One region of the Rhizobium sp. NFACC06-2 genome, then DNA from elsewhere that is predicted to be linked to it. Evidence: predicted binding sites of a transcription regulator. Region 1 holds the regulator's gene; each other region holds the start of a gene.

Evidence for each region. The regulator LexA, encoded in region 1, represses DNA repair genes until DNA is damaged. The targets are predictions, from matches to a motif close to TGTTCNNNNTGTGTTCNG.
Region 2: a site for LexA is predicted at 1,688-1,705, ahead of F3H58_RS12665 (ATP-dependent helicase). Genes of this name have one in related genera too.
Region 3: a site for LexA is predicted at 3,445-3,462, ahead of F3H58_RS15725 (2'-5' RNA ligase family protein). Genes of this name have one in related genera too.
Region 4: a site for LexA is predicted at 3,513-3,530, ahead of F3H58_RS08570 (ImuA family protein). Genes of this name have one in related genera too.

The regions. Positions count from the first base shown of each region.
Region 1 covers NZ_FMVA01000002.1:76,194-81,936, reverse strand. The annotation lists gene gltA (citrate synthase) at 1-84, opposite strand, end outside; gene F3H58_RS04720 (ComEC/Rec2 family competence protein) at 391-2,820, shown strand; gene F3H58_RS04715 (glutathione S-transferase family protein) at 2,840-3,517, opposite strand; gene lexA (transcriptional repressor LexA) at 3,780-4,502, opposite strand; gene purU (formyltetrahydrofolate deformylase) at 4,728-5,573, opposite strand; gene F3H58_RS04700 (ABC transporter ATP-binding protein) at 5,687-5,743, opposite strand, start outside.
Region 2 covers NZ_FMVA01000006.1:104,869-110,611, reverse strand. The annotation lists gene F3H58_RS12675 (ABC transporter ATP-binding protein) at 1-778, shown strand, start outside; gene F3H58_RS12670 (ABC transporter ATP-binding protein) at 775-1,512, shown strand; gene F3H58_RS12665 (ATP-dependent helicase) at 1,835-3,901, shown strand; gene rfbC (dTDP-4-dehydrorhamnose 3,5-epimerase) at 4,133-4,702, shown strand; gene rfbB (dTDP-glucose 4,6-dehydratase) at 4,705-5,743, shown strand, end outside.
Region 3 covers NZ_FMVA01000008.1:204,376-210,118, forward strand. The annotation lists gene F3H58_RS15705 (aminopeptidase) at 1-1,152, opposite strand, end outside; gene ybaK (Cys-tRNA(Pro) deacylase) at 1,241-1,717, opposite strand; gene F3H58_RS15715 (ArsC family reductase) at 1,730-2,077, opposite strand; gene F3H58_RS27245 (hypothetical protein) at 2,315-2,482, shown strand; gene F3H58_RS15725 (2'-5' RNA ligase family protein) at 2,670-3,386, opposite strand; gene F3H58_RS15730 (TetR/AcrR family transcriptional regulator) at 3,576-4,154, shown strand; gene F3H58_RS15735 (hypothetical protein) at 4,298-4,786, shown strand; gene guaA (glutamine-hydrolyzing GMP synthase) at 4,827-5,743, opposite strand, start outside.
Region 4 covers NZ_FMVA01000003.1:370,466-376,208, forward strand. The annotation lists gene F3H58_RS08545 (sugar phosphate isomerase/epimerase family protein) at 1-46, shown strand, start outside; gene F3H58_RS08550 (Gfo/Idh/MocA family protein) at 68-1,255, shown strand; gene F3H58_RS08555 (hypothetical protein) at 1,328-1,576, opposite strand; gene F3H58_RS08560 (glycerate kinase type-2 family protein) at 1,695-2,981, opposite strand; gene F3H58_RS08565 (DUF1304 domain-containing protein) at 2,986-3,339, opposite strand; gene F3H58_RS08570 (ImuA family protein) at 3,568-4,332, shown strand; gene F3H58_RS08575 (Y-family DNA polymerase) at 4,247-5,743, shown strand, end outside.

The DNA.
Region 1 (5,743 bases):
GACGCTTGGTCCAATCGTGCCTTCCCTGACCGGGAGTTCCACCTGCTTTTCGCCAAGTGTCACTGTAGCGCTTTTTTCCGTCATACTGATCCTCCGAGAACATGCGGGTGGAGGCGTTGAGACACGCCTCGCGGTTAAGCGTCTACCGATTAGCTATATGATCCTGGCGCCGATGCCAAGCTATCCAAAGGTCAAATTGTGCATTGCGGCAAACGCAATTGCATCGGTTTTCGCTTTATCGATCATGGCAATTCAATCTCGGTCAACGCAGGGTTAAAGGAAAACATTGCAATCCCTCGCGTCCCCTGCAAACCTGTTTCCGGTGCGGCAGGGGCGCGGCGCAGAGTGCTTGATCAAGGGGAAAAACAGCATTTCGGATATGCCGAAACGATGCAGGGCGGATTGCCCCGCACGGCGGATATCCTGTCACCGCTGCGCCGGACCGGCGAGATCGCGACGTATGGTCTGCCGGCCCTTGTCAGCAGGCCGAAACCGCAAGCGGCCATTATCCGTAAAATCACCAACTGCCTCGCCGAAGAACGCGCATTCGGCCATGATTTTCTTTTCGTGCCGGTCTTCACCGGCTGTGGAGCGATCCTCTGGTTTTCGCTGGAAGCAGCACCTTCATTGCCGCTTCTCGTTATTCTTTTTTTGATCGCCGCCGGCCTGGCATACGCCACCCGATATCGATTGACCCCGGCAGCGACGGTGTGCAGCGTCGTCGCCCTGCTGTTGCTGGGCATGCTTTTTGCCGAATTCGAAACGCGGCGGGCAGGGACCGTGGTGCTGGATACGCCCGTCACCACCACCATATCAGGCAAGGTATTGCGCCGGGAGGTCGATGCCCGCGGCGACTGGCGGTATGTGGTGCAACTGGCTGCGACGGAAGCGCCGACAGTGTCACGCCCGCCGGGAAAGGTCTCTTTGCTTGCCCGCGGTGGCGGCGAGCCAGCGGCACTCGGTGCGACCATCCGTGGCAAGGCGCGACTTTCGCCGCCATCCGGTCCGGCCTTGCCCGGTCTCAATGATTTCGCCTTCGCCTCCTATTTCAGGGGCATCGGCGCGACCGGCTTTTTTTATAAGTCGCCGCAGACGGTAACGGCCCCTGATATCGACGCAAAAGAAGACTTGCTGGAATGGGCCGATATGCGGCTTTACGGCCTGCGCATCGCCATTGCCGAGCGCATCCGCACCACCATTGGCGGCGACGCCGGTGCGTTTGCCGCCTCTATCGTCACCGATGAGAGACAGGCCATATCGGCCGGGACGATGGAGGCCCTGCGGCTTTCCGGCCTTGCCCATATCGTCGCCATATCCGGGCTCAACATGGCGTTGGCATCAGGCATATTCTTCGTCGGGCTGAGGCTTGTCTTCAGCCTGTTTCCGGCCTTTGCCCAGCGCTGGCCGGTGAAGAAAATATCCGCTTTTGCGGCGCTTCTGATGACGCTTGCCTATTACCTGATATCAGGTTTTGCCGTCTCTGCCGAACGCGCCTGGCTGATGATGTCGGTGATGCTGATTGCGGTACTGTTCGATCAGCCCTCGCTCAGCCTCAGAAATGTTGCGCTGTCCGCTCTCGTCATCCTCGCGCTGTCTCCTTCGGAAATCATGGGGCCGAGCTTCCAGATGTCCTTCGCCGCAACGATCGCGCTCGTTGCGGCCTATGCCGCGTGGAGCCGATGGCGCACCGACCGGGAGCGTCTGTTCATCGGGCGCAAACCGGCGTGGATGACGGTGGCGGGAACGGCAGGCGCCGTCATTGGCGGTGTCATCACCACATCGCTGATCGGCGGGCTCTCGACGGCGATCTATTCCGCCGAGCATTTCCAGCGTGTCACCACCCATGGACTTTTCGCCAATCTGGCAGCCATGCCGCTGATGTCGCTGGTCGTCATGCCCTTCGGACTCATCGCGATGTTGTTGATGCCCTTTGGGCTTGATGCGCCATTTCTGAAGGTCATGGGTTACGGCATGGCGCTTGTCATCGAGGTTGCGCAGGAAGTGGCGTCCTGGGGCGGCAGCGCCGCGACCGGGCGGCCGCATGGCTGGTTCATCGGCATCGCCTCGGCGGGCTTTCTGTTACTGACATTGCTGCGCACCCGGCTGGCTCTGCTTGGAATTCCACCTCTGCTCCTCGCCTTCGGCCTCTCCGGCGCTGTCGCTCAACGCAGTCCGCCCGATCTGCTTGTTCACGAAGAAGGCAAGCTGGTAGCGCTTCTAGACGAGGGTAGGGTCTACACCACAAAAACAAGACCGCAGGGCTTCATCTATGAGCAATGGCAGAGAGCGCTGCTTTTGCCTGAGAAGCCGATCGCGCCTGTGGTTCTGAAGACGGGGATCCCGGCAACCACCGTTGCTCTCAGCGCAAGATCGAAGCTGGCGCCGGAGGACATGAAGGCCGTGGCGCGGGAGATGATAACGACGCTGAGAGATGCTGCGCCGGGCATTTTCACCTGCGGGACAGGCATTTGGTGTGTGGCGCGTGCGAAAAGCGGCGAATTTATCATCGTGCTGGAAGACGGCCGGTTTGCCGGGAAAGCCTGTGACATTGCCGATATCGTCATCGTCTCCCGCAGAACCTCGTTTGCGCAATGCCGCTCGGGCGCCCTGCTGCTCAGCCGCGACACATTAAGACGTATTGGCTCGGTAGAGATAAATTTCGCCGGCAGCGATCAGGCGGGGGTGGTGGGGCGGATGCGCGCGGCAACCGCCAGCACCGACAGGCCGTGGAGCGAACATCGCTTCTACGACTGGAAGAGCGGGCGCTTTGACCATGAGGTGCCTGAAGCCGTCACCCGGTTGCTGACGGCATCGCATTGAGCGCCGCCAGCATGATTTGTCAGGCCTTGGCGCGCAAATCCGCGGTCAATTCGCCAATGCTGCCGATTTCCTCTTCGTGCGGCAGATCGCGCCAGATTTCCTTCAGCCCGGCCTCATACCATTCGCGCATGGCGGGCAGGGCAAGCAGCCGGTCGCAATAATCCTTCGCCCCCGGCGAAAGATCAGCGCCATAGGTCTGGAAGCGGAACGCCACCGGGCAGAAGAAAGCGTCGACCGCCGTGAATTTCTGACCGGCGAGAAACGGTCCGCCGAATTTTGCAAGACCTTCGCTCCACAGCGAATCTATGCGTTTTATGTCGGCCGCAAGCCCGGCATTGCCGGTTTTGGGTTTTACGCGGATACCGACCGACATGGGGTAAAGATTGCGCAGCGAGGAAAATCCCGCATGCATTTCACTGGCCGCCGAACGCGACCAGGCCCGTGCCTGCTTGTCGCTTGCCCATACGCCCTGATGTCTCTCGGCCAGATATTCGGCAATCGACAGCGATTCCCAGACCGTCACGCCCTCATCAACAAGGCACGGCACCTTGCCGGTCGGCGAAAAGCTGGAGAAGGAAACACCTTCGCCGAAGGGAACGAGTTTTTCATCAAAGGCGATGCCAAGCGTGCGCATCAAAACCCAGGGCCGTAGCGACCATGAGGAATAGTTCTTGTTGGCAATATAAAGATCGTACATGGCGTTTTCCCCCGATGGAACGCGCATTTCTATACCTGCGAAGGGCCTAGGAATATCGCAAAGAATCCATGGCTCCCATAACGCCAATTGATGGACGGGCCGTCATACGCGACGGAACTTCGCAGCAACGAGCGCTTTTGCCAATTTCACAAAGAAAAGGCGCATCAATTCAACGGAACAATGCGCCATTCATTTCGAACGCCAAATCTGTCGCCCCTGAAAACCTATTCGGTGTCATGATGGCGGCGGTAGCCTCCAGTTATCAATGGTAACGACGGATCAATCCCACCAGCTTGCCCTGAATTTTCACCCGATCAGGTCCGAAAATGCGGGTCTCGTAGGCCGGGTTCGCCGCTTCCAGCGCGATGGATGCACCCTTGCGGCGGAAGCGCTTCAGCGTGGCTTCTTCATCATCCACCAGCGCCACGACGATATCGCCCGGATTGGCGGTGTTGCCGTTGCGGATGATGACGGTATCGCCATCAAAAATCCCGGCCTCGATCATCGAATCGCCTTTGACCTCAAGCGCGTAATGTTCGCCCGAACCCAGCATGTCCACCGGCACGGCCACATCATGGGTATTGTTCTGGATGGCGGAAATCGGCACACCGGCAGCGATACGACCCATGACGGGCACCGTGGCGGCTCCGGCGAAATCATTGGCGGGCGCCTTCGCGGCAGGGGCCTGTTCCGGCTCCTTCGGTTTTCCGAGACTGCCTTCGATGACGCTCGGCGAAAAGCCGCGCTGCGGCCTTGCGCCCGGCGTATAAGCCTCGGGCAGCTTGATGACTTCCAGCGCCCGTGCCCTATTAGGTAGCCGGCGAATAAACCCGCGCTCTTCGAGCGCCGTGATCAGCCGGTGGATGCCGGATTTGGAAGCAAGATCGAGTGCATCCTTCATTTCATCGAAGGAGGGCGGCACGCCGGACTCTTTCATTCGCTCATGAATGAAGAGAAGCAATTCCTGCTGTTTGCGCGTGAGCATGAGGAAAACACCCTTGAGAATCGTCGTTGGAGTCGCGAAACAAATACAGAACGAACACTATATGTTCCATATGTGTTCCGCAATCCCCTAAAATCTGGTTAAGCTTGGCTCGAATTTACATTTCGCAAATTGGGAGTAACCAAAGCTCCAGATGTCGTTCCTAGGCGAGACCCCGACGCGTCCCATTCGTTCCGCGTTTCAGGCCAGGGTGTAGATTGGGCTGTGCTATCGCGCGAAAACGACCGTCTTGTTCTTGTTGAGAAGCACCCGGTCCTCAAGGTGCCATGAGACCGCCCGGGCAAGCACGCGTCGCTCGATGTCGCGTCCCTTGCGGACCAGCTCATCCGGCGTATCGGCGTGGCTGACCGGCTCGACGTCCTGGCAGATGATCGGCCCTTCATCGAGATCGCGGGTGACATAATGGGCCGTTGCACCGATCATCTTGACGCCCCTCTCATGGGCTTGGTGATAGGGCTTTGCGCCCTTGAAACCAGGCAGGAAGGAGTGATGAATGTTGATGCAGCGCCCGGATAAGTATTCGGAGAAATTGTCCGATAGGATCTGCATGTAGCGGGCAAGAACGACGAGTTCGGTGCCCGTTTCTTCGATGATGTCCTTGATGCGTGTTTCCTGTTCGGCCTTGTTGTCTTTTGTCACCGGCAGGTGATGATACTTTATCCCGCCCATGAGCGTGAGGTTCAGGGCCTCGCGGGGGTGGTTGCCGACGATGCCGACGATCTCGGCATTCAATTCGCCAATGCGGTGGCGATAGAGAAGATCGCCGAGGCAATGGTCGAAGCGGGAAACGAGCAGCAGCAGCTTGCGCGGCGCACCTGCTGGACGCAGCGTGGCGTCGAGAGCGAAGCGATCGATCTCCTCAGCAAGTCCATTGCGAAAGCCTGCCTCGTCGCCGGCCATGGAGAAGGCGACGCGCATGAAAAACATGCCCGTTTCATGGTCGTCGAATTGTTGAGCTTCATAAATATCGCCGCCATGCTGTGCGATGCGGCCCGAGACCGCAGCGACAATTCCGCTTCTGTTGGGGCAGCGCAGCGTCAGGACGTAATTCATCTAAAGCCTCCTGGAAGATGGAGTTGCGGTTGGACTGTTGTCATAGCGGCGCCCACGCGGAGCCACGCCCCGTTTCCACGGGGCCGAGCGTCAGCACGAAGCGGTCGCGGATGTCACTGGATGGCGTGTTCGCCCGGCCCGAGATAACTCGCCATCAGAGCGGGATCGAC
Region 2 (5,743 bases), on a different contig from region 1:
CATTCCGGCGGTGTCCAACGTCAATTTCGACGTCGGGCGCGAAAGGGTCGGCATAGTCGGTGAGTCCGGTTCCGGAAAATCCACCACCGGCCGGGCCGCCATGCGGCTCCTGCCGAAAAGCGCAACGGTGACGGCGGAGCGGATGGATTTCCTGTCCGAACCGTTGCTCGAAAAATCCGAGCGGCAGATGGGCGCGATCCGCGGCAGCGAGATGGCGCTTATCATGCAGGACCCGCGTTATTCGCTGAACCCGGTGCTGCCCATCGGAAAGCAGGTGGCGGAGGCCGCCGAACTGCATCTGGCGCTGACCGGCAAGGCGGCGAGAGGTGCAGCACGCGACATGTTGCTGCGCGTGCGCATCAACGATCCCGACCGCGTGATGGCGCTTTATCCGCACCAGATATCGGGCGGCATGGGCCAGCGCGTGATGATCGCCATGATGCTGCTCGCCAAGCCCAAGCTGGTCATTGCCGACGAACCGACTTCGGCCCTCGATGTCAGCGTCCGCAAGGATGTGCTTTTGCTTCTGGACGAGATGGTGCGCGAGAATAATTCCGGCCTGATCCTCATCAGCCATGACATCCGCATGGTTGCGGCTTTCTGTGAGCGCGTTTTGGTCATGTATGGCGGGCGCGTCGTGGAAACGCTGACGAAGCTGGAGGAAGCGCAACATCCCTATACGCGGGGCCTGATCGCGGCGATGCCAGATCCCCGCAATCCGGTGCGGCGTCTCAAGGTGCTGGACCGTCAGGCCATCGATGCGGAGGTGATGCGATGATCACGGTAGACAAGCTCGACGTCGTCTACGGCGCAAGGGAAAACCGCAATCACGTCGTGCGCGGCGTCAGCCTCACGGTCAACAGGGGTGAAACGCTCGGCATCGTCGGCGAAAGCGGCTGCGGCAAGTCGACCTTGCTGCGGTCGCTGGCGGGGCTGGAGGCCGGCTGGACCGGCTCCATCAGCTTTAACGGCAAACCGGTCGGCAAGCCCCGCAGTCGCGACGAACTGAAACTGGCGCAGATGGTGTTTCAGGACCCCTACGGTTCGCTGCACCCGCGCCACCGCATCGGCCGGGCTCTCGCCGAACCGATCCGCGCCATGGGACTTGGCGATGGCTGGTCGAAAGTGCCTGCCGCCCTGCAACAGGTGGGCTTGCCCCCACATTTCGCCGAGCGCTTCCCGCATGAACTTTCCGGCGGCCAGCGCCAGCGCGTGGCAATCGCCCGCGCGCTGATCCTCGAACCGCCGATCCTGCTGCTCGACGAGCCGACATCCGCGCTCGACGTCTCCATCCAGGCGGAAATCCTGAACCTGCTTGCAGACCAGCGCGAAGAACGCGACCTCACCTTCGTTCTCGTCAGCCACGACCTCGCGGTCATCGCCCATATGTGCGACCGTGTGCTGGTCATGCAGAACGGCGATTTTGTCGATGAGCTGACCAAGGCCGATCTTGAAGCGGGCGTTACCCATTCGGCCTATTCAGGCGAGCTGTTCGAAAGCAGTTTCCTGTAACGATCACCGCCCGACGGCAACACCTGGCGGCCCATCCACGGCCGCCCCGCCTTCTCCCGTGGCGCAATTTCGGCGATTTCGCCTGCCCGGCAGCGGCCAATCGCCGGCAGGGGACGGGCGATCTTTTGGGCCGATAAATTTCACCACCAACTGCGTTCAAACCACCGGAACAATGCGTTCAGCATTTGTTCTGGATTGCTGTTTGAGTCTTTGCTAATCATTGCGACGACAGGGCAGACAATGGCCGGACATTCCGACGACTGCCATCTCTGAACAAGGTTCTCACCCGTGGGGACAGGCAGGTTATCTAAGGATTGCTGGCATGGCGGTTGCCTATCTGGAAAAGCTCAACGAACAGCAACGCAGGGCGGTGGAGCATGGCGTTGGGCTGGCGGAAGGGCACACGGCCGGACCCCTGCTGATCATCGCCGGGGCCGGTTCGGGCAAGACCAATACGCTCGCCCACCGTGTTGCGCATCTGATCGTGAATGGCGCAGATCCTCGCCGCATCCTGCTGATGACGTTTTCCAGACGTGCCGCCACGGAAATGTCGCGGCGGGTCGAGCGTATCTGCAAACACGTTATCGGGGCGAATTCGGCAATCATGACAGACGCGCTGGCCTGGTCCGGCACGTTTCACGGCATCGGCGCACGCCTGTTGCGTATCTATGCCGAGCAGATCGGGCTTAACATCGATTTCACCATCCACGACCGCGAGGACAGCGCCGACCTGATGAACCTCGCCCGGCACGAGCTGGGTTTTTCCAAAACCGAAAGCCGCTTTCCAACGAAGGGTACGTGTCTTGCGATCTATTCGCGCGTGGTGAATTCCCAGACGCCGCTCAAGGAGATATTGCGCCAGCATTATCCCTGGGTCGCCAACTGGGAGAGCGAACTGAAAGAGCTGTTCGCAGCCTATGTGGAGGCCAAGCAGGTCCAGAACGTGCTCGATTACGACGATCTCCTGCTCTACTGGGCCCAGATGGTCAGCGACCCCGTCCTTGCGGACGATATCGGCAACCGCTTCGACCATGTGATGGTCGACGAATATCAGGATACCAACCGGCTTCAGGCATCGGTGCTGATGGCGCTGAAACCCGGTGGCCGCGGGTTGACCGTGGTGGGTGACGATGCGCAGTCGATCTATTCCTTCCGGGCGGCGACGGTGCGAAACATCCTCGATTTTCCGGCTTCCTTCAGCCCTGCCGCCGACATCATCACGCTTGACCGCAATTATCGCTCGACGCAGCCGATCCTTGCGGCCGCCAACGGCGTCATCGATCTGGCGCGCGAGCGGTTCACCAAGAACCTCTGGACCGAGCGGCAGTCGCTGGAGCGCCCGAAACTCGTGACGGTGAAGGACGAGACCGAACAGGCGAATTTCATCATCGACCAGATTCTCGCCAACCGCGAAACCGGCATGATGCTGAAACAGCAGGCCGTGCTGTTCCGCACCTCCAGCCATAGCGGCCCGCTCGAGGTGGAACTGACCCGCCGCAACATCCCCTTCGTCAAATTCGGCGGCCTGAAATTCCTCGACAGCGCCCATGTGAAGGACATGCTGGCCGTGCTGCGCTTCGCGCAGAACCCGCGCGACCGCGTCGCCGGTTTTCGCTTGCTACAGATGCTGCCCGGCATCGGCCCGAAGAAGGCCGGCAATATTCTCGATGCGATTGCGACAGACCCCGAGCCGCTGCTTGCCCTTGCCGAAATTCCGCCGCCGCCGAAGACCGGCGACGACTGGACAGCCTTCACGCAAATGCTGGTGGGCCTGCGACAGGCGCCGAACGACTGGCCGGGCCAGATCGGGCAGGCGCGGCTGTGGTACGAACCGCATCTGGAACGCATCCATGAGGATGCGGACACCCGCAAGGCCGATTTGCTGCAGCTCGAGCAGATCGCCGGCGGTTACCCCTCACGCGAGCGCTTTCTGACCGAGTTGACGCTCGATCCGCCGGACGCCACCAGCGATCAGGCCGGCGTGCCGCTGCTTGACGAGGACTATCTCAGCCTCTCCACCATCCATTCGGCAAAAGGCCAGGAATGGCGTTCCGTCTTTATCCTGAATGTGGTCGATGGCTGCATTCCCTCCGATCTCGGGGTCGGCACCACCCAGGAACTGGAGGAGGAACGCCGGCTGCTTTATGTCGCCATGACGCGCGCCAAGGACAGCCTGTCACTTATCACGCCGCAACGCTTCTTCACCGGCGGGCAGAACCAGCAGGGCGACCGGCATGTTTACGCCGCAAGAACCCGCTTCATCCCGGCGACATTGCTGCAATTCTTCGAAACGGCAACCTGGCCACTGGTGTCGGCCGCCGCTTCCGAACGCAGCGCGCAGCAGATCCGCATCGATGTGGGTGCGCGGATGCGGGCGATGTGGAAGTAAGAGCGGTGTCCCGGTAATATCGACCTCCACGATGCGCGAACGGACGGGGCCGGCGCGGGCTTAACTTCTGGAGGTTCTTTCTGACACCCGATCACTCTCTAAACGTGAAAACAGACGCTGTTCGATGGAGTTTCCGGCGCTCTTGTGTGGGCGATCAATAAAGCGTTATTGACTGTCCCTACCGATAAAGCCATATCACCCTGAGTAGGCAGACCAGACAGGATCCGCATAGTGCAACTAGAAGCATTCTCGATATCAGGCTTGAAAAAGATAACTCCAGCTCGTTTCGGCGACAGCAGGGGGTACTTCAGCGAGGTTTTCAAGAAAGACTGGTTTCGCGAAAATGTAGCGGATGTGGAGTTCGTGCAGGACAATGAATCCCTCTCCGCGCAGGCCGGAACCGTACGAGGGCTTCATTTCCAGACAGAGCCTTTTGCACAGGGCAAGCTCGTTCGCTGCATTCGGGGACGGCTGCTGGATGTCGCTGTCGATATCAGAACAGGATCGCCCACCTTCGGACAATGGGCGGCTGTCGAGCTGTCACCCGAAAATGGCGAGCAGCTTTGGGTTCCGGCAGGATTTGCCCACGGCTTCATGACGCTCGTTGATAACACGGTCATCTCATACAAGGTGACGGCCCCTTACAGCGCAGCCAGTGACCGCGGCGTCAAATGGGATGACCCCGCCATCGGCATCAACTGGCCGAAGCTGGAAGGCTGCGTCCTTTCCGACAAGGATGCAAAGCAGCCGCTTCTGTCGGAATTGCCTGAATATTTCACCTACCAAAACACTGGGAACTGATGATGCGCGTTCTAGTTACCGGCGGCGCCGGATTTATCGGCTCAGCCCTCGTACGTTATCTCGTTAGCGAGGTTGGCGCGGATGTTCTCACTGTCGACAAGCTGACATATGCAGGAAATCTGGCGTCCCTCAAGCCGATCGAAAATGCGCCGAACCACCGCTTTCTTCAGGCCGACATATGTGACCGGGCTGCGATGAATGAGGCATTCGCGGCATTTCAGCCGGACTACGTGATGCATCTGGCCGCTGAAAGCCATGTCGACCGCTCCATAACCGGCGCCGCCGATTTTATTCAAACCAATATCAACGGCACTTTCACGATGCTGGAGGCGGCGCGCCAATATTGGAGCGGCCTTGCGGAAGACGCCAAGGCGAATTTCCGCATGCTCCACGTGTCAACCGACGAGGTCTATGGCTCACTCGGGGACAACGGCCTGTTTGAAGAAACAACCCCCTACGACCCTTCGTCGCCATACTCCGCCTCGAAAGCCGCAAGCGATCATCTTGCTACGGCCTGGCAGCGTACTTATGGCCTTCCGGTCGTCATTTCCAATTGCTCCAACAATTACGGACCATTCCATTTCCCGGAAAAACTCATTCCGCTGATCATTCTCAACGCGCTGGAAGGCAAGCCTCTGCCGGTCTATGGAAACGGCGCGAACATCCGTGACTGGCTTTATGTGGAGGATCATGCCCGCGCCCTGTGGCTCATCGTCCAGAAAGGTCTTGCCGGCGAGAAGTACAATGTCGGCGGCAGAAACGAGCAGAAGAACATCGATGTGGTCAACTGCATCTGCTCCATTCTCGATGAGCTACGCCCGCAACCTAAGCCCTATGCCGAGCTTATCAAATATGTGACGGATCGCCCCGGCCACGATGCCCGCTATGCCATCGATGCGACCAAGCTCGAAACCGAACTCGGCTGGAAAGCGCAGGAAAACTTCGCTACCGGTATCCGCAAGACGGTGCAATGGTATCTCGACAATGCGTGGTGGTGGCAGCCGCTTCGCGAGGGTGTTTACGCCGGAGAACGCCTCGGCG
Region 3 (5,743 bases), on a different contig from region 1:
CCAGTCGATGTGGATCAGGCTTGAGTTGCCGCCCTGCGCCTTGATTTCATCCTGCGACAGCGAAGCGCCGTCGAGGAAGCATTTCGAATAGCATTGGCCAAGCGCAATGTGGCAGGAGGCGTTTTCATCGAACAGCGTATTGTAGAACAGGATGCCGCTTGCAGAGATCGGCGAGGAATGCGGCACCAGCGCCACTTCGCCGAGACGCCGCGCGCCCTCGTCGGTGTCGAGCACCTTGTTCAGCACCGCTTCGCCCTTCGAAGCCTTGGCTTCGACGATACGGCCGGCTTCGAACTTCACCTGGATGTCGTCAATCAGCGTTCCTTGATGCGATAGCGGCTTGGTGCTGGAGACGTAACCGTCGACACGCAGCGCATGCGGGGTGGTGAAGACTTCTTCCGTCGGGATATTCGGGTTGCAGGTCACGCCATTCTTGGCGGTGGAGGCGCCGCCATGCCATTCATGGCCGTCGGCGAGGCCGATCTTCACATCCGTGCCGGGGCCGGTGAAATGCAGCGCAGAGAAACGCTCGCCGTTCAGCCATGCCGAACGTTTGGCAAGATTAGCATTGTGCTCGGCCCAGGCCGCGACCGGGTCGGCCAGATCTACCCGCGACGCGGCGAAGATGGCGTCCGCGAGCTTGCGGACCGCTTCGTCTTCCGCGAGACCGGGGAAGACCTGCTTCGCCCAGGAGGGGTTCGGATAGGAGATGATGTTCCAGTTGATGTCGAAATTGGAAATCTTCTCCAGCGCCGGCTTGTAGGCCGTGGAGTTGGCCTTGTTGGCGCGGGCTATCTTGGCGGGGTCCTGTTCAGCCAGCAGCATGGGATTGTCGCCGGCAATCGCCAGCCGCGCCGCGCCATTGGCATAGGCCTTCGCCATGCCTTCATAAAGCCAGCCGGAAGCCCGGTCGAAATTGGCGTCGCTGGCGTGGCGATAGCGGGCAAGCGTGGTTTCTTCGTCGGAATAAAAGGTGGTGACCAGTCCGCCACCCGCCATATAGGCGTGTTTGGTCAAAAATCGCACCAGCGGCAGGGCCGCCAGCGGTGCGGTAATCACCAGATCCTGATCCTTCTGCAATTGCAGGCCGACCTTGACTGCGACTTCGGCCAGTTTTTCGAGTTTAACGGGATCGATGGGGGAAACGGTCATGATCTGCCTTCGTCTATTTCAATAGGAGGCGCCGACCATAGCCCATTCCTTCCGAAAGCCAAATGCTTTCAGGCGCGCATCCCGCGCTTCAATCGGCGACCAGCGGCGCGGCAATCGCCTTCAGTGCGCTTTGGGCATCGCGGGGCGAAAGCCTCACCTGCAGGCCGCGTTGTCCGCCATTCATGTAGACATAATCATGCGCCATGGCCCCGGCCTCAATGGCCGTCGGCACCTGTTTCTTCTGCCCGAAAGGGCTGATGCCACCGACATGATAACCGGTGGCGCGCTCCGCATCGGCAGGCCTCATCATGCTGGCGGATTTGCCACCGAAGGCGGCGGCCAGCTTCTTCATGCTGACCTCGCGATCCGAAGGGACGACGACGCAGACCGGCTTGCCATCGAGTTCCGCCATCAGCGTTTTCAGCACCAGATGCGGTGGCTCACCGATCGCCTCGGCCGCCTGCAGGCCGATGCGGTCGGCATTCGGATCGTAGTCATAGGTAACGGTGGTGAAGGCAACGCCGGCCTTGGTCAGCATTTGGGTGGCACGGGTTGTTTTGGACATGGCGGGCTGCGTTCACGCAAAAAGGGTCTGGTAGGTTTCAGGCTTGAAACCGACGGTTATCCTGCCCTTCGCTTCCAGCACGGGACGCTTGATCATGGAGGGCTGTTCCAGCATCAGCCCAATGGCCTTCTCACGGGTGAGATCGGCCTTCTGGCCGTCATCGAGTTTCTTGAAGGTGGTGCCGGCCCGGTTTAGAACCGTTTCCCAGCCCGCGGCATCGCACCATGTTTCCAGATGGGCACGGTCGATGCCGGCCGCCTTATAGTCATGGAAAGAATAGTCGACACCGTTGGCTTCCAGCCAGCTTCTGGTCTTCTTCATCGTGTCGCAGTTCTTGATGCCGTAAATCGTGACCGTCATGCCATCTGCCTCTTCGTCTCTAAAAGCACTTCCGGCATAACAAAATATCCGTCTTATTCAACCCGCCTCCTGAAGTGCCCTGCGCATATACCCGGTCCTGCCGCTTAAGCCATGCAAAATCGCAATGGCTGATATCCAAACGAGCGCGAGCAAAGCTGCATGGCTTCCCTGCTGCATCATGAGTTGTAGAACGGGCCTTAAATGCCCATTATCTGGGCATCAAAGATGGAGAGAAAAATGCGTCAGGTTGCAAAGACATCGCGTAACTTCTTCGGTGAAACTTTCGCCGTTCTCGGTGCAGCGCTCTCGGTTTCGGCCGCTGTTCGCGCACATCGCAAGCCTGCCCGCGCCGATCTCGAAGCCCTCGGCATCGACGGCAAGGCTTTCGACAAGGTACAGCTCTAAGCTGGTCATCCGTTGCGAGGCGATATCGCCTCGCTTGCGTTCGATAACCGGATCGGTTTTCGGCTGGCGCTGCGGATGTGCGGCTGGCGAAAGAAGCGGCGGATTCGCACAACAAGGTTCCGTATCATTCTCAATAGAGAATGCGGAAAATGTCGGCATGGATGCGGTGTGCCGCTTCAGGTGCATGTTATCGCACTGATGCCCTTTGTGTCGGCCGTTTCGAAGGTCCGATCACTTTTTCCGGCAAATTTAGCTGGCTTTCGGGCGGTTCATAACGCTCCGCTTTCGGCGAGAGTGCGAAGCGCCCGAGCAGTTCATGCCGTGTTTCGCCATTGTGGCTGAAAACGAGTTCGAAGCTCCCCGCCAGCCAGCTATAGGGTTTATCAGCCGGCATCAGTTCAATTTTCCCGCAGCCGTAGATAACGGTGAGATGTGGCGTATACGACGATGCGGCGACATAGGGCAGGTTTGTCCGCCGCAGGGCGCGCTGCACCATTTTCGCCAGAGCCTTAAGTTCCTGCATCTCGCGGCTGCTGTGTAGCGCCAGACTGTTGCGATTGCCGAACAGCAACGTTCCATCGAATGTGATTGGAACGGGCCGCGCCTTGATCTCCCCCAGCGCTGCCTTCAGCCTTTCTACCAGCCTGTGAGGCACGGTCTCGAAACCTCCGATACAGAGCAGGGTTATATGCAGAAGCTCCGGCGGATAGGCCTCACGCTTCGTCCGCCCTGCGGCATGGCGCGACGCATCGGCAAAAATTCGTTCCGCCAGAGCTGCCGGCGGTTTCACCGTGATCAAGAGCTTGCTGCTAAATCGCGGATTGAAACGCCGTATTTTCTCCGGCTCCCATCCTTCGAAGAAAAGCTGCCTTAAACCTCCTTCATCTGCCAACCCGAAACCCATAGCGATGCTCCACGGCCTTTGCCCGGGCCGGGATATTATCACCAACGGCAATAATTTAAAGAACAAAAAGAGAACGAAATCCTTGGGTGCCTACCCGATGCCGGGAAATAGCCCGTAGCGCCTGTTCGCAGCCGTAGGTTAAAACCACTTGGTGTTGACACTCTACCTACTAATTGGTAGATCATTCTTATGAAAAATCCACAGACCAAAGCAGATGAAATCCTCCGTTGCGCACGCTCCCTGATCATAAAGGGCGGCTATAACAGTTTCAGCTATGCCGACATTTCCGCCGTGGTCGGCATTCGCAATGCGAGCATTCACCATCACTTTCCCAGCAAGTCCGATCTGGTCCAAAAACTGGTTGCGCAATACAGGCAGGAGGCGGAAGCCGGTATCGCCGAACTGGAGCGAAACATTTCCGACCCGCTCGAACAGCTCCGCGCCTATATCGGCTATTGGGAGGGCTGTATCGCCGAGGCCACTCACCCCTTCTGCGTCTGCGCTCTGCTCGCCAGTGAAATTCCGGTTCTTCCTGAAACGGTCGCTCTTGAAGTGCGCGCGCATTTTCGAAGTCTCTCCGACTGGCTCACCGCCGTTCTGGAACGTGGCGTTGCCCAGGGGCGCCTCGCGCTGAACGGAACCACCAGAGCCAATGCTGAAATCTTCATGGCCACCGTGCATGGCGCGATGCTTTCCGCCCGTGCCCATGGTGATGCGACGACTTTTGGCGCAATAACCCGCCCCATGCTGGAGCGCATGACCGCTTGAAATCGCAGTTTCGCGAGGGAGCTCGATGCATGACCTGAGTGGCAGGCCACCGAAAAAATAGACCGTATCAAGCTGGCAGATTTGTCGATGACGGTCTGCTTCCCGGACCACCACGTCCTTTTGGACGAGAAAGGCAATCTCTCATGTTCGGAATTTCTCCGCTCGGCTGGATCCATACGCTTGGAAGCCTGCCGGCCATTCCCGCCGCCATTTACATGTTTGCGCGCCACGGTCGAATCGTTCCCCGATCAGCGCCAGGCACTCTTTATCTTGTCTCCATGCTGATTGGCGCTGCGACGGTCTTCCTCGTGGCACATCAGCCGATCAGTTACGGCGTTGGCGTCCTGACCATCCTGTTCCTGCTCGCAGGTTACGGCATCGAAGGCGTTCTCGGTTCAACGCGCATGGCCAGATATATCGAAACCATCTGTCTCAGCATCAGTGCGTTTCTTTTGATGGTCCCGACGGTGAGCGAAATCCTGCGTCGTGTTCCAGACGGTCACCCTTTGGTTACGGACCTGAAATCGCCGCTGCTTCTCGGCGCTCAGGCAGGGTTGCTGGCGATCCTCGTGGTCGGTCTGACCGCCCAGATTATCTATCTCGCACGGCAAAACAGAAACGCCGCGAACTAGTCGCGGCGTCATCTTTATAGGACTGTGTCGAGTATCGTCCTTATTCCCACTCGATCGTGCCGGGCGGCTTGCTCGTCACGTCATAGACGACGCGATTGATGCCGCGTACTTCGTTGATGATGCGGGTTGCCGCGCGGCCGAGGAAATTCATGTCGTAGGGATAGAAATCCGCCGTCATGCCATCCACCGAGGTTACGGCGCGCAGCGCGCAGACGAAGTCATAGGTGCGGTAATCGCCCATGACGCCCACGGTCTGCACCGGCAGCAGCACGGCGAAAGCCTGCCAGATGGTGTCGTAGAGACCGGCCTTGCGGATTTCATCGAGATAGATCGCATCCGCCTTGCGCAGAATATCCAGCTTCTCACGGGTAATCGTACCGGGGCAGCGGATTGCCAGGCCCGGGCCGGGGAAGGGGTGGCGGCCGATGAAGCTGTCCGGCAGGCCGAGTTCACGGCCGAGCGCACGCACTTCATCCTTGAAGAGTTCGCGCAGCGGCTCGACGAGCTGCATGTTCATCCGCTCGGGAAGACCGCCGACATTGTGGTGGCTCTTGATGGTGACCGAGGGGCCGCCGGAGAAGGAGACGCTCTCGATGACGTCGGGGTAAAGCGTGCCCTGCGCCAGGAAATTCGGTGCGCCCTTGCCGTCGGCGGCGATCTTGGCCGCTTCGGCCTCGAAGACCTCGATGAACAGGCGGCCGATGGTCTTGCGCTTCACTTCCGGATCGGAAACGCCCGACAGTTCGCCGAGGAACAGGTCGGCGGCATCCACATGCACCAGCGGAATATTGTAATGGTCGCGGAACATGCCGACGACCTGCTCGCTTTCGCCAAGTCGCATCAGGCCGTGATCGACGTAAACGCAGGTGAGCTGGTCGCCGATCGCCTCATGAATGAGGATGGCCGCAACCGAGGAATCGACGCCGCCGGAAAGCGCGCAGAGCACGCGGCCGGTGC
Region 4 (5,743 bases), on a different contig from region 1:
GAGCGGCACGGACGATGCGGCCAACCGCCGTATGCTTGGGCTTTGAGAGCATTTCAGGGGAGATATTATGGCTATTGAAGGAAAGACAACCGACAAGGCGAACAGGCGGATTCGCCTTGGCATGGTGGGTGGCGGTTCGGGCGCATTTATCGGCGGCGTTCACCGCATGGCCGCGCGACTCGACAATCGCTTCGATCTCGTGGCGGGGGCCCTGTCCTCGACGCCGGAAAAATCCGTCGCCTCCGGCCGTGAGCTGGGGCTCGATCCCGAGCGTTGCTACGGTTCGTTCGAGGAAATGGCCGAAAAGGAAGCGCTGCGCGAGGATGGCATAGAGGCGGTGGCGATCGTTACGCCCAACCATGTGCATTATCCGGCCGCCAAGGCGTTTCTGGAGCGCGGCATCCATGTCATCTGCGACAAGCCGCTGACCTCCAATCTGGAAGATGCCAAAAAGCTGAAGCAGGTGGCCGACAAGGCCGATGCCCTCTTCATCCTCACGCATAATTATACCGGCTATCCGATGGTGCGGCATGCGCGCGAACTGGTGGAGGCCGGTGAACTCGGCAATATCCGTCTGGTGCAGATGGAATATCCGCAGGACTGGCTGACGGAAGCGGTGGAACAGACCGGCGCGAAACAGGCCGTCTGGCGTACCGATCCGGCGCAATCGGGCGTCGGCGGCTCCACCGGCGATATTGGCACCCATGCCTATAATCTCGGTTGCTTCATTTCCGGTCTGGAAGCGGATGAGCTGGCGGCGGATGTGCACACCTTTGTCGAAGGCCGCCGGCTGGACGACAATGCGCATGTGATGCTGCGCTTCAAGCAAAAGGGCGGCAAGCAGGCGGCCAAGGGGCTGCTCTGGTGCAGCCAGGTTGCGGTCGGTCACGAAAACGGGCTGAAGGTTCGTGTTTATGGCGACAAGGCCGGCATAGAGTGGACGCAGGCGGACCCGAACTATCTCTGGTTCACGAGGCTTGGCGAACCCAAGCAGTTGATCACCCGCGGCGGCGCCGGGGCAGGGGCTGCCGCAGCGCGCGTCACCCGCATTCCGTCCGGCCATCCGGAAGGTTATCTCGAAGCCTTCGCCACCATCTACACCGAGGCTGCGCATGCCATCGAAGCCCGCCGCACCGGCTCGGCGCTCGACAAGGCGGTGATTTACCCGACCTTGGACGACGGGGTTAAGGGTGTCGCTTTCGTCACGGCCTGCATCGAGTCCGGCAAGAAGAATGGCGGCTGGGTGAAGCTGTAAGACAAGGTTGCCGCATATTTCTTCTCCCCGATGCCGGGGAGAAGATGCCCTTGGCGTCATCTGCCGATAGGATCAATTGACGCGGGTTGATTGCGTCTGCACCCTTTCCGTTATGGGGCAACCGTCCTGAAGCTTGGTCCAGGACGAAACATTGAGCTTCATCTCGCAGCGCGCGAGATAAGAACTGCCATCGACCTTCAGGCAGGATGTCTGGCCGAGCTGGAACATGACGCCGCGATTTCGGCATTTGCAATTGTGGGCATCCGCCAAAGTCGGAATAAGGGCCATGATCAGGCCAAGTATGAGCACTCCAGGTCGCATGGCTGAGGCTCCAAAGGATATCCCGCCAGATTACTCCTGTCCGAGGGCATAGTCAAAACGTCTTCCCTCCGCGATCCACGCGCGGGAAAGCCCGTAATCGTTGCGAACTTCTCCGCTATCACCCGATCAAAATCGCGCGGATATCATTCACATTCGTCAGCGTCGGCCCCGTCACGACAAGGTCTCCTGCTGCCTTGAAAGCGGTGTAGCTGTCGTGGCCCACGAGCGACTGACGCGGATCGACACCGGCTTTGCGCATGCGGGCAAGCGTGTCCGGTGTCACCACCGCACCCGCCGCATCCTCCACGCCGTCTATGCCGTCGCTATCGCCGGCAATCGCCCAGATACCGTCCGCACCTTTGAGCGTCAGCGCAAGGCTGAGCAGGAATTCCGTATTGCGGCCGCCCTTGCCGGCCGGTTCCTTGCCGCCAACGCCCCTGTTCAGCGTCACTGTGGTTTCACCGCCGGAAAGCAGCACGGCCGGGCCTTTCACCGGCAGGCCCTTGCGACTGGCGGAAAGCGCGATGCCGGCCATGACAGCGCCGACATCCCTGGATTCGCCTTCCAGCGAATCTCCGAGGATGAGCGGCGTAAGGCCGAGTTTCACGGCCTCATCCGCTGCCGCCTGCAAGGCGAGCGAAGGAGCCGCGATGAGCCGGATATCCTCGTCGATATCGCCGGCCTTCGGGGTTTCCTCGCCTTTTTCCAGCACTTTGCGCACGTTTTCGGGAAGATCGAGCGCATAACGGGAGACAATTTCCCGCACGGTTTCAATATCGCTCGGATCGGCGACCGTCGGGCCGGAGGCGATTTCGGAGGGGTCGTCGCCCGGCACATCGGAAATCAGCAGCGAAACGACCTTGGCCGGTTTGGCAGCCAGCGCCAGCCGCCCGCCCTTGATGCGGGAGAGATGTTTGCGCACGGCGTTCATTTCGGAAATCGTCGCGCCGCTGGCCAAAAGGGCACGATTGACGGCCATCTTGTCGGCAAGCGTCATGCCTTCTGCCGGTGCCACCATCAGCGCCGAACCGCCGCCGGAAATCAGCGCGATGACCATGTCGTCGGTAGTCAGGCCTTCAACGGCTGCGAGAATGCGTTTTGCCGCTTCCGCGCTTTTATCGTCCGGCACGGGATGGGAAGCCTCGATGATCTCGATGTGCGCAGTCGGGACGGCATGACCGTAACGCGTCACCAACACACCGGAAAGATCGACATGCGGCCATGCCGCTTCGAGCGCGGCAGCCATGGCGGCGGAAGCCTTGCCGGCGCCCACCACCACGCAGCGGCCTTTGGGCGGGGAGGGAAGGTGGTGTTGCAGCACCTTTGCCGGATCGGCGCTTGCCACTGCCGCCATGAAAATCCGGTTGAGGGCGTCTTTTGCGCTGTGATCGTTCCATGCGCTCATCGGTTCATGCTCCGATCCAGAGGAAGCCGAGCGCGAACAATGCCGGCAATGCCTGAATGAACAGAATCTTCATATTGGCGGTGATGGCGCCGAAAATACCGGCCACCAGAACGCAGGTCAGGAAGAAAACCTTGAAGCTCAGCCCTTCATCGCCCTGCATCAGCCCATAGATCAGCCCCGCTGCGAGAAAACCGTTATATAGTCCCTGATTGGCGGCCAGTACTTTCGTCTGCCGGGCAAAATCCGCGGAAAGACCGAAGGCCTTGCGGCCGGCTGGTTTTTCCCACAGCAGCATTTCCAGAATGACGATGTAAATATGGATGGCCGCAACCACGGCAATCAGAATGCTGGCGATCATCGGCGGTTTCCTCCAAACCATAATGTCCCTTGCCGGCGGCTGTCAGGGTAAAACAGGCGGCGAGCGAACAATTCCGTTTTAACGGCAGGGCAGAGGGCCGCAAGGCCAGAATCCTCTCTTCCCGTGCAAACTGTTGAAGACCGGCAGCCTATTGCTTGACTCTTTGCTGAAATAGGAACAAAACAGGAACAATAAAGATGAATAACCGGAATTGAAACCTGTCATGCCATGCAAAAGCGCGCGGATCAGTTGCTCGTTGTCGAAGAGCTGCGTGAAAGGCTGGAAAGGATCGATAACGGCGCTCCGCGCCTGCACGAGACCTTGCCTTTCGGCGTGGATGCCATCGACCATCGCCTGCCGGGAGGCGGGCTGAAGCTCGGTTGCCTGCATGAGGTGAGCGGCGGCGGCAATGGCGCTGCCGATGGCGCGGCGGCCGCCCTTTTTGCGGCCGGTGTGGCGGCACGGCTTTCCGGCAAGGTTTTATGGTGTGTCACCCGCCGGGATCTGTTCATGCCGGGGCTGACGCAGGCCGGCCTGTCGCAGAACCGGGTCATCATCGTTGAATGCCGCGATGAAAAAGGTGTGCTCGACTGTTTCGAGGAGGGCTTACGCTGCAACGGTTTCGGCGCGGTGATGGGCGAGCTGGCGAAGCTGCCGATGAACGCCTCGCGGCGGCTGCAACTGGCGGCGGAAAACTCCGGTGTTACCGGCATCGCCATTCGTCGTTTCCGGCGTGCGACCGATGCGGCGCTGTTCGGCGAGCCGACGGCAGCGATGACCCGCTGGCGCATCTCCGTCCGACCCTCATCCCCCTTGCCGGTACCGGGGGTGGGCAGGCCGCGCTGGTTTCTGGAACTTTTGCGATGTCGCGGCGGCGAAAGTGCCGAATTTGAAGTGGAAGCCTGTGATGCAAAGGGTCGTCTCGCTCTACCTGCCGACATGGCCGACGGATCGTTTCCGGCGTCTTTCGGGCAAGGACGCGCCGCCGGTTGAAAAGCCGCTGGTCATGATTGGCCGCCAGGGCAGCCGCCGGCTGGTGCTGGCGCTCGACAAGGCGGCAAAGGCGGCGGGCATCCGGCACGGCACGCCGGTCAGCAAGGCGCAGGCGCTGGTGCCGGGTCTTCTCGTGGAAGATCTGGATGCGGATGGAGATGCCCGCGCCCTGCAGCAGCTGGCCTTTCATTTCCTGCGCATCTATGCACCCATCGTCGCCGCCGACCAACCGGACGGGCTGGTGCTGGACACGGCGGGTGCGGACCATCTGCACGGCAATGAGACGCTGATGCTGAGCGGCATGGTCAACCGCCTGCATGCCGCAGGCTTTGCCGCCCGCGCCGCCATTGCCGATAGCTGGGGCGCGGCCCATGCGCTGGCGCGTTTTGGCCGTCAGGCGATCAGCATCGTGCCGCTGGGCGGGCAGCGGGTGGCGATCAGCGGCTTGCCACTTGCCGCGTTGAGGCTGGAAGAGCGGATCGTTTCCGAGTTGAAGGTGCTCGGTTTTCGCAGCATCGGCGAGCTTGCCGAAGCACCGCGTGCGCCGCTCACCCTGCGTTTCGGCCCCGAACTCGTGCGCCGTCTTTCCCAGGCGCTCAGCGAGATCGGCGAACCCATCGAACCGGTGCGTGTGGCCGAACTGGTGGAGGTGCGTCGCGCCTTTCCCGAGCCGATCGCGGCGGCGGAGACGATTGCCCGCTATACGCAAAAACTGGTTGCGGAGCTTTGTGTCGCGCTGGAAAAGCGCGGCCTCGGCGCACGCCGGGTCGATCTGGTGCTGCACCGGGTGGATAGCGGCCTGCAGGCCATACGGGCCGGCGCGTCCAGACCGGTGCGCGATGTCAAACAGCTTGTCCGGCTTTTGACCGACCGTATCGACACCATCGATCCCGGCTTTGGCATTGAGATGATGGTGCTGACCGCCACCCATGCCGAGCCGCTTGTCGCCGCGCAGGCCCGATCCTCGCTTCTGGAGGAAGGCCGTGCGGACATCGCCGATACGGTCGATGTCATCCTCAATCGTGGCCACCGGGTCTATCGTTATGCGGCGGTGGCAAGCGATGTGCCGGAACGCTCCGTTGCCCCCGTTGCGGCGCTGGCACCAGAGGATAGGCTCGGCTGGCCCGGCCACTGGCCGCGTCCGGTCAGGCTTTTTACAAGGCCGGAACCCATCGAAACGCTGGCGCTGCTGCCGGACCATCCGCCGCGTTATTTCCTCTGGAAAGGCGTGCGCCACAATGTGCGGCGCGCCGACGGGCCGGAGCGGGTGTTCGGCGAATGGTGGAAACGCGACCGGGAAAAGGCTGCCGTGCGCGATTATTTCACGGTGGAAAATGAAAGCGGCGAGCGCTTCTGGATTTTCCGCTCCGGCGACGGCGAACATGCCGAGACCGGCTCGCAGGGCTGGTTC